DNA from 2 places in the Exiguobacterium sp. s166 genome. Region 2 is predicted to be linked to the other one. Evidence: riboswitches for the same ligand, from Rfam matches in the RefSeq annotation. Region 2 holds a riboswitch; the other holds the start of a gene.

Region 1 (4,838 bases), on a different contig from region 2:
CATAAAAACAAGCGAGTTGGACCCGCGGCAGTTTCTTACGTTCTTCATCATGGATGACAATTTCTTCTTCAATCTCACGATATTCAGCGTACGTCAGTTCACCGAGACGAGCAGCATCTTCATTATTTTGTCCGAACGGTAATGTCCCAAGCGGAGCATCCGGACGGAACCGGTCGAAGGCACTCGCGAAGACTTGTTTGACGCCTCCCAATTGCTTGGAATTGTGCCAATCAAATAACGGCGAGATAAACGTCAGGCTCGCCATCGGCAACTCATATTCTTGAAGCAGTCGGTTGACGACAAGCGCTCCCATACTGCAGGCAATGATATGAATCGGTAATTTCCGCTTACCGGCTTCGCGTAGTGCTTCTTTTAATAACTGTTGATGTTCTTCAAACGATACACGACGGGGTGCGTCGACCAAGAGGACCTCATATTCGTGCTCTAAGACACGAATCAGTGCTTCACTTGGCCGGGCACGTAATTGGAGTGGATATACAAGAACGATCACTCCGGTTGGTTGTTCTACCACAAACTCACCTCTTCATTCAATATCTGTTTAGTATGCAACAAATCCGACTTCAGCCAAACCGCCTTAAGTCGGATTCCGTTTCTTTAATATATACGTTGTAGTCGCGTCACAGGTTCCACCTGTCCGAAGACTTCCTCTGTCGTCTCGCTGATTTCCTTAAATCCGTATGAAGTCAAAAAGTGACGGGCTTTATAGTTTCGGGATTCAACATACACTTCAATCGGAGACGCCCCTTGCAATTCCAGTTCGCGGATCAGCCGGCGTCCGATTCCGTTTTGCTGGTATTTCGGCAAGACATACAGCCGGACGATTTCCCACGTTCCATCCACATCGATGGCGTGGATAAAACCGACGATTTCCCCGTCGATCAGTCCGACATTGAAGTATTCTCCACGTGCTTCTTCCGCTGTCCGGATTGCTCGGACCACTTCTTCCTGCGGGTACGCTTCTTGTACGAAATGGGCTTTCGAACGCTCTGAATAGATTTCCTCATATGTGTCCATCCAGGACGTGAGCGCAATATCATGAATGCGTGCTGCATCAGCCGGAACTGCTTCGCGTATCTCCATACCGAAATCCCCCTTTTCCTTTTACAGGCTCATGTTCTTTTACCCTTTTCTAGAAATTTCAGTCGTTTCCCTGCAAAGTTCCGGAGAAACAAAAAAAGTTCAGAAACACCCTTAAAAGGGAGTTTCTGAACTCAGGATTATGCGAAACGTTTTGCCTGCTCTTCAAGAGTAGCGGCTTTATCTGTTTGCTCCCATGGTAATTCGATGTCTGTACGACCGAAGTGACCATAAGCTGCTGTCTGACGATAAATCGGACGGCGGAGATCAAGCATCTTGATGATCCCTGCAGGACGGAGATCAAAGTTTTCTGCGATTAATTCAACGAGTTGCGCTTCAGGAAGTTTTCCTGTACCGAACGTATCGACTGCGATTGAAACCGGGTGCGCCACACCGATTGCGTAAGCAAGTTGAACTTCTGCTTTGTCCGCAAGACCAGATGCAACCAGGTTTTTCGCGACATAACGTGCTGCGTAAGCAGCTGAACGGTCGACTTTCGTTGGATCTTTACCAGAGAACGCTCCACCGCCGTGACGTGCATATCCGCCATACGTATCAACGATGATTTTACGACCTGTCAACCCTGCATCTCCTTGTGGTCCGCCGATGACGAAACGACCAGTCGGGTTGATGAAGAATTTTGTGTCTGCATCGATGTACTCTGCCGGGATGACCGGTGCGATGACATGTTCTTTCAGATCAGCTTGAATTTGCTCAAGCGTCACTTCTTCTGCATGTTGTGTCGAGATGACGATTGTATCGACGCGAACAGGTTCATTGTTCTCGTTGTATTCAACCGTAACTTGCGTTTTACCATCCGGACGGAGGTAATCGAGTTGCCCCGTTTTGCGGACCTCTGCCAAACGACGAGCCAGTTTGTGTGAAAGCGAGATTGGAAGTGGCATGAGTTCCGGTGTTTCTTTCGTTGCATAACCGAACATCAGACCTTGGTCTCCTGCTCCGATCGCATCGATTTCTTCATCGGACATGTTTCCTTCGCGTGCTTCAAGCGCTTGGTCCACACCGAGAGCGATGTCTGCTGACTGCTCATCGATTGATGTCAATACAGCACAAGTGTCTGCATCGAAACCGTATTTAGCGCGTGTATAGCCGATTTCACGAATAGTTTCACGAACGACTTTCGGGATATCCACGTAAGTTGATGTCGTGATTTCTCCAGCTACTAATACGAGTCCTGTCGTGACAGAAGTTTCTGCCGCAACACGTGCGTTTGGATCGGCTGCAAGAATTGCATCCAAAATTGAATCCGAAATCTGGTCACAGATTTTATCCGGGTGACCTTCAGTTACTGATTCCGACGTAAATAGTCGGCGATTAAGGTTTGTCATGTTTGACCCTCCCAAAAAAGAATTTGACGGTGTACTCATTTCCCCTAGTTGAGTGGGACGGTAAAATGAAAAAAACCTTTCCATGTCCAAAAATGGTCAGGGAAAGGTTGTGCGTTCTTCCTTTACCCTCTTATCGTTCGAAGTGTTTACTTCGCTTCAGGAGAGCACCTTTTCCTACATTAATGATGAAATTAATATAAGACGGTTGCCGGGTTTCTTCGGGCCTTGTTCCCTCCACCTGCTCAGAATAAGAGTATCCGTTACGAATTACATGATATAAACTTGTGCTCACTCTGTCAAGCAACGTTTTAATTTCTAGTCGAAAAATTTCAGAAGAGATGTTAAACTGTTAATGCTGAAAGCGTTTCCAGATAAATAGAAATCAGCGCAGGAAAATGATTGCCCTATCATTAGTATGTCATATATAATAAATGTGTCATACTAATAGTAGAGCTAAAACCAACGTAGGGGAAAGGTGGGGTCAGGATGCCGATGACGGTCCTGAATATCGAAGAGCTACTCAAGAAGGAGCATGTGTTCAAACAACTGTCCGTTGCTGAACTAGTCGAACATGCGATTCGCAACAAAGAAGGAGTTCTTGCAGAAAATGGTGCTTTGTCTGTAGAAACGGGGAAATTTACAGGTCGTTCACCGAAAGACAAGTTCATCGTCCGTGATCAATCGTGTGAGATGCATATCGATTGGGGTCATGTCAATCAACCAATGGAATCGGACAAATTCGAGCAACTGTTACAAAAAGTTCTTCGTTATATGAACGAAGCAGATCAACTTTACTACACAGAAGCTGCTGCTGGTGCCGATACGCATTTCACCCTTCCAGTGCGCGTCGTAACCGAATATGCTTGGCATAATTTGTTTGCGAAACAGCTATTCTTACGCGAATATCCTACGGTTGCGGCCTTTGAACCATTTACGGTCGTCTACGCACCACATTTTAAAGCGGATCCGGCGGTCGACGGAACAAACTCGGAGACATTCATCGCGATGTCTTTCGAACACCGTATTGTCTTGATCGGTGGTACAGAGTACGCCGGAGAAATTAAAAAATCAATTTTCTCGGTCATGAACTATCTCTTACCACAACAAGAAGTGTTGTCGATGCACTGTTCCGCCAACGTTGGACACGAAGGGGATGTCGCGTTATTCTTCGGACTATCCGGGACTGGTAAGACCACACTGTCTGCAGATGAGAGCCGTCAATTGATCGGCGACGATGAACACGGTTGGTCCCATGACGGTGTCTTCAACATCGAAGGTGGCTGCTATGCGAAAACGGTCAACTTGTCACGCGAAAAAGAACCACAAATCTTTGACGCCATCCGCTTCGGAACCGTTCTTGAAAACGTCGTCCTCGACGACACCCGGATTCCGGATTATGATGATACCTCACTGACGGAAAATACGCGTGCGGCTTACCCGATCACAGCAATCGAGAATATCGCCATCCCGTCACGCGCCGGTCATCCGAAAACGATTGTCTTCCTGACAGCAGATGCTTACGGTGTACTGCCTCCGATCAGTAAACTGACAAAAGAACAAGCGATGTATCACTTCTTGTCAGGTTATACATCTAAACTTGCCGGCACAGAGCGTGGTGTCACGGAACCGGAAGCAACGTTTTCGACCTGCTTCGGTTCCCCGTTCCTGCCGTTGATTCCAGAAAAATATGCGACGATGCTCGGGGAACTGATTGATCGCCACGGCGTCACCGTTTATCTCGTCAACACCGGTTGGACCGGTGGGGCTTATGGTACCGGCAGCCGGATGAAACTTTCGTATACACGGACGATGGTCAATGCAGCCGTCAACGGCCTGCTCGCAGACATCCCGACAGAAGAACATCCGATTTTCGGTCTGCATATGCCGATTGAAGTACCCGGTGTTCCGACTGATTTACTCAATCCGGTCAAGGTATGGGCGGATTCATCTGTTTACGAACAACAAGCGACTGCACTCGCGCAAAAGTTCACGCAGAACTTTGCACGTTTCGAAAGTGCGACGGATGCCATCAAAGCAGCCGGTCCCCGCGTTTAAAAATGATTGATGATACTAAAAAGGTTGAGCTCCTTAATGGATGCTCAACCTTTTATGTTAGACGATTGAATCTGTCTTATCTTGTAAATGAAGCTCTTTTTGAGAAAGCCAAACTTGGCTTTCTTTTAATAATTCATAAGCGCGGCGCTTCGCAATCCCGAATCGATTGCTCAGCATCTCGAACCGTTCGAACTCTCCCCGGTCTGCGCTGATCGCAAGGAGCAGGCAATCCCGAAACGGATGATCATCACCTTGTAAGACGTTTTTCAAAGCCGGTTCAATCGGAAGCTGATCAATGATTTCATCAATATCGACTGAGAGTAATGCATCAATATG
Region 2 (4,838 bases):
CTGATGTAGCCGACGACTTCCTGCTCTCCGTTGACGACCGGAACCCCACTGATACCGGATGTGATAAAACGTTCTACTACCGTCCGGATCGTATCCTGTTCATTGACCGTAATGACGGTTTCTTTCATCGATTGATAAGCTTTCATCAGAATTCTCCTTCATCAGACGCTGTAATTAAAATAAGTTCATAACAACAAGTTTTACGATACAATTAAATAACATTTATGATTGTATAATACAACTATAATCCTGTCAAGAAGCCTGCCTTTGATTGACAGAGGACAGCCCGTGCGTAATGATGAGGGCAATGAATGCTAATGAGAGGTGACAATATGTCGAATCAATCCCTGGAAACAATTGAACTGGAACTGGCGATTCTTATTCGTCGTTTAACGACGGCAACGGCCGATAATCGGAACCTGGACCGTGCTTCCTATTTACTCTTGCGCCAGTTATCCGACTCCGGTCAAGTCGGTGTCAAAACCCTTGCCCGTGAGTTGCAACTCGACGTCTCGACCGTCAGCCGACAAGCGGCTGCGCTCGATCAGAAAAAATTAGTCGAAAAAATAAAAGACCCGACAGACGGCCGGGCCTTCTTTTACAACATCACAGATTACGGTCAACAAGAGCTCGAAATTTACCGGACAGCCCGTTTAACGAGCATCGAACGGTTATTACATGACTGGCCGGATGAAGATGCCGAATCGTTCGGTCGGTTGCTGAAACAGTTCAACCAAGCGTTACGGGAACGGTGAGTTTCTGAAAATACGAAATATCAGTCTAAAAAGAGGACGGATGCAAAATTCCGCTCTCTTTTTTTGTCCTTATTAGACATGACTTCCGGTTAACCGATTGTCACCTTCTGTTGAATCCGCTCAATCTGCTCGGGTGTCGTACGGCAACATCCGCCGATCAACCGGGCACCTGCGGCATACCATTCCGGAGCAATGTCTTCGAAAGCCGTACACACTGCTTCACCGGACCAGGTCTTACTGACCGGATCATACTGCTCACCGGAATTCGGATAGACGATAATCGGTACATCGGTCAGTTGTTTTAATGTCGTGATGAACTCTGTCGCAATCGATGCCGGAAAACAGTTCGCGCCGATTGCCGCCAGTTGCGGGTGCTCCCCTAATGCCTTGATACACTCACTCAACGATGTTCCTTCACTGATGTGTGTTGCGTCACGCAGGGAAAAGGCAAGCCAGGCCGACTGATCCGGAAATTCTTCGAGCAGCCGGAACAGCACTTCGGCTTCCTGCAAGGAGGGAATCGTCTCAAATGCCAACACGTCCGCACCTGCCGCGATTAACGCTTCCAGACGAGGACGGTGGAAAGCTTCAAGTTGCGCATCGTCGACTCCGTAATGACCGATGTATTCGGATCCGTCCGAAAGATAGGCACCGTAAGGACCAATCGATCCCGCAATCAAAGCGTGATCCGCTGCCGGTCCGGTTTCCGCACGCGCCTGCTGTGCCAGATAGACCGTTTGTTTCATCAGTTCAATCGCTTCCTCTTCTTTAATCCCCCGGCTGCTGAAGCCGGTGACACTCGCTTGGTAGCTGGACGTGATGGCACAATCCGCCCCGATTTTAAAATAATCCGCATGGACGCGGTGAATCTGTTCCGGTTCTTCAAGCAGTACACGGGCCGACCAAAGCGGATCATCGAGATTTCTCCCATGGCGTTCAAGTTCCGTCGCCAGTGCTCCGTCCAATAAAATATAGGGTTTTTCTTTTAACAGTTGTTCAACTGGATTGTTGTTCTTTGACATCTTCCACACTCCGTTTCCATGATGTTTTTGTCAGATGATGAACGATGTAACAGACCGCGATAAACGGAACCCCGAAATAGAGGGCGACCCGTTGCGTCGGATCAAAGGCGATTCCGATCAATGAAGCCAAACACATTAAAAACGACAGAATCGGTACAAACGGATACCAGGGCGTCCGGTAAACCAAATCGTTTAGATCATGCCCCTCTTGCAGATAGCGCTTGCGGAACATGAACTGTGAGGCGCTGATACTCATCCAGACAACGACGACTGCCAGTCCCGAGATCGAGACAAGCGCAATGTAGACGGAACCCGGTGCATAGACGCTGGAGAACAGGGCAAGCAGACCACCGAGCATACTGAAGAGAACGGCACGTATCGGCACTCCGCTCGCATTTAATTTAGAAAAGTACGGCGTAATCATCCGTTGATCGGATAAAGACCAGAGCATCCGTGATGCGGCGTACAGACCCGAGTTCGCTGCTGACAAAATCGCGGTCAGGATGACGAAGTTCATGATGTCTGCTGCAAACGGAAGACCGATCCGTTCAAACACAGCAACGAATGGACTTTCAAGCACTCCTTTTGAATCATTTGGTAACAGAATCGCAAGAACAATGATCGTCCCGACAAAAAATAAGACGAGCCGGAAGACTGTTGTTCGAATGGCGAGAGGAACCGTCCGTTTCGGATCGACCGCCTCACCTGCTGCAATCCCGATTAACTCTGTTCCGGAATAGGCAAAGTTAACGGCAAGCATCGTCATCAAGATCGCGAACGCTCCGTTCGGAAACAGGCCCCCCTCCGTCAACGGAGCGAGAAGCGGTGCTTGTGAGCCGTCCGCGAGGGGCAAGAATCCGACGATTGCTGCTGTTCCTAAGACGATGAACACTAAAATCGTCAGCACCTTGACGGCAGAAAACCAAAATTCAACTTCCGCGAACAAGCGGACCGTCAAGACATTGATGCCTAAAATCATGACGACGAATAAAGCACTGAACAGCCAGACCGGAACATCCGGAAACCAGCGTTGCATCAATAAACCGGCTGCCGTAAATTCCGAACCGAGCGCGACCGTCCAAGTCAGCCAGTAAAGCCAGGCGACGGTATAGCCTGTTCCGGATCCAATATATTTCGTCGCGTAGCTGTGAAAGGCACCCGTCTCCGGCATATGTACCGCCAGCTCCCCTAGACAAAGCATTACCAGATAAACCGCCAGCGCTCCGACCAGGTAAGATAAAATCGTGCCGACCCGACCGGCCTGCTCGAGCGTATAGCCTGTACTTAAAAATAATCCGGTCCCGATGACACCTCCGAGTGACAACATGACGATATGCCGGGATTCCATTTTCCGCCGAAACGTTCCTTCTTTCATTGCTCCTCCACACTCCTCTTTTTCTCGTTAAACTAAAAAAAAACGCACCCACATGCATGGGTGCGTCGGTCGACAATCAAAGGAAGCTTATCGATCGGGTACAACACCCGCAGGAATTAGCACAGTATCTTTCGACCTGTTGCTGAGGCTTCAAAGGGCCAGTCCCTCCACCTCTCTGGATAAGAATGTAATTTTTCATAACAGTACCAACCCTGTTTTGAATTGTCAACACAATTCAGAATTTATCATGTAAAAAAAAACGCCTTACACCAAAACGGTATAAGACGTCTGTCGCTTATTTCTTCGCAAACAAATCAGCTGTCTTCAATGCCATGCGAACCGCTTTCCGGTTCAATGTGCCTTGTTGATGCTTCATTTCTTTTGTTTGACTGTTCAACTTGCCTTGAAGTGATTTGATTTTCTTATCTTTTTCAGCCATTTTCGCTTTATCGCGTTTTTGAGCTGCCACGATTTTTTGTTCTTCTGCTGGGAAATATGATTCAAAACGTGAAACGGCTTCTTCGATACTGATTCCTGTGATCGGTTTAACGACCGGAAGCAACTCTGCTTTGGCCATTTCACGATCAAACGGAACGTTCTCCGGATAGTTCGTTTCTTTGTAGATGTGTTCTAGATCATTTGTATTCAGGAATTCCACGAAGTTATCAAAGTTACGTGCTTGAACACGTGTTGGACTCTGGAAGTCAGCCGACTCAATCACATCTGACAAACGTGTGCTGTCTGTGATGTCATTTGCCCAAATGTGTGTCAATTGGTGATAATCCGTTAATTCGCGCATCCGTGCATCTTTCGGAATCAGGATACTTGGCGTTCCGGCAAGTGTTGCCGTGATGTTACCGTGAAGACGTGCTCCGAAGCTGAAGTCTGCTTCTTTCAAGAAGTCAATCCATGTCTGTGCGTTTAAGAAGAAGCGGACACGGTCGTTCATGTAAGTCGGATCCGACATTTTAACCGGATAGTTCGTGACGGATAAGTCAGCAATCGGATGTGTTCCTGTGTACGTCAAACGCAACTCTTTCATCCATTGCGGGATGAAGTAGTGGTTCGGGTACTCTTCCATTCCGCGTGTGATGAAGTTAAGGACGTTTTGCGGTGCAAGACGTGACGAGTTGACACCGATCATTGAATCTTTTGTGATATTCGTTTCACGAATTTTCAAATCACGACCAAACGCATACATCGATGGGCAACCGATGACTTTGTGATCGATTCCTTCGCGGAAACCAAGACGCGTCAAATATTTTGATGTGATTTCGCCGCGAAGTCCAAGCATGCTTGAGCGCTCAAGAACTGCGCTGACAAACGCTTTAACGTCTTCATCAAATGAGAAACCGTCGTTTAAATTCGCTTCAAACGGTGCGCGTAAACCGACACCGATGACGACGACCGGAATCTTTAGTTTTTTAATCAATTTTGTATATTTACGAAGTGTCGGGACGAATTCTTTACGGAATGCATCAGCGAGTGGAATGACATATAAATCGAAGTTCGCATTGATTTCATCTGCACGCTCTTCTTCATAGTAGTAGTAATCCGGTGTGATCGTCGTGCCCTCTGTCATCAAGGTGCGGAAAATACTGTATTGATAAATCAGGTTTCCGACGTTCCCTCCGATTGAGTTATGCTTCATCAAATATTCTGCGTCGAACTGTTCAAACGGTGTCA

The links. A riboswitch is a leader RNA that binds a small molecule or an ion and turns the genes downstream of it on or off. The one in region 2 is predicted to bind S-adenosylmethionine.
Region 1: another riboswitch for S-adenosylmethionine. It lies ahead of metK (methionine adenosyltransferase); the one in region 2 lies ahead of KNP93_RS10510 (amino acid permease).

What each region holds. Positions count from the first base shown of each region.
Region 1 is NZ_JACSMU010000001.1:532,904-537,741, forward strand. Features, by position in the region: gene KNP93_RS02655 (alpha/beta fold hydrolase) at 1-532, opposite strand, end outside; gene KNP93_RS02660 (GNAT family N-acetyltransferase) at 616-1,101, opposite strand; gene metK (methionine adenosyltransferase) at 1,239-2,447, opposite strand; SAM riboswitch class I at 2,575-2,701, opposite strand; gene pckA (phosphoenolpyruvate carboxykinase (ATP)) at 2,934-4,502, shown strand; gene KNP93_RS02675 (EAL and HDOD domain-containing protein) at 4,560-4,838, opposite strand, start outside.
Region 2 is NZ_JACSMU010000004.1:67,443-72,280, reverse strand. Features, by position in the region: gene KNP93_RS10525 (CBS domain-containing protein) at 1-146, opposite strand, end outside; gene KNP93_RS10520 (MarR family winged helix-turn-helix transcriptional regulator) at 333-755, shown strand; gene mmuM (homocysteine S-methyltransferase) at 845-1,777, opposite strand; gene KNP93_RS10510 (amino acid permease) at 1,752-3,152, opposite strand; SAM riboswitch class I at 3,237-3,338, opposite strand; gene KNP93_RS10505 (polysaccharide pyruvyl transferase family protein) at 3,448-4,838, opposite strand, start outside.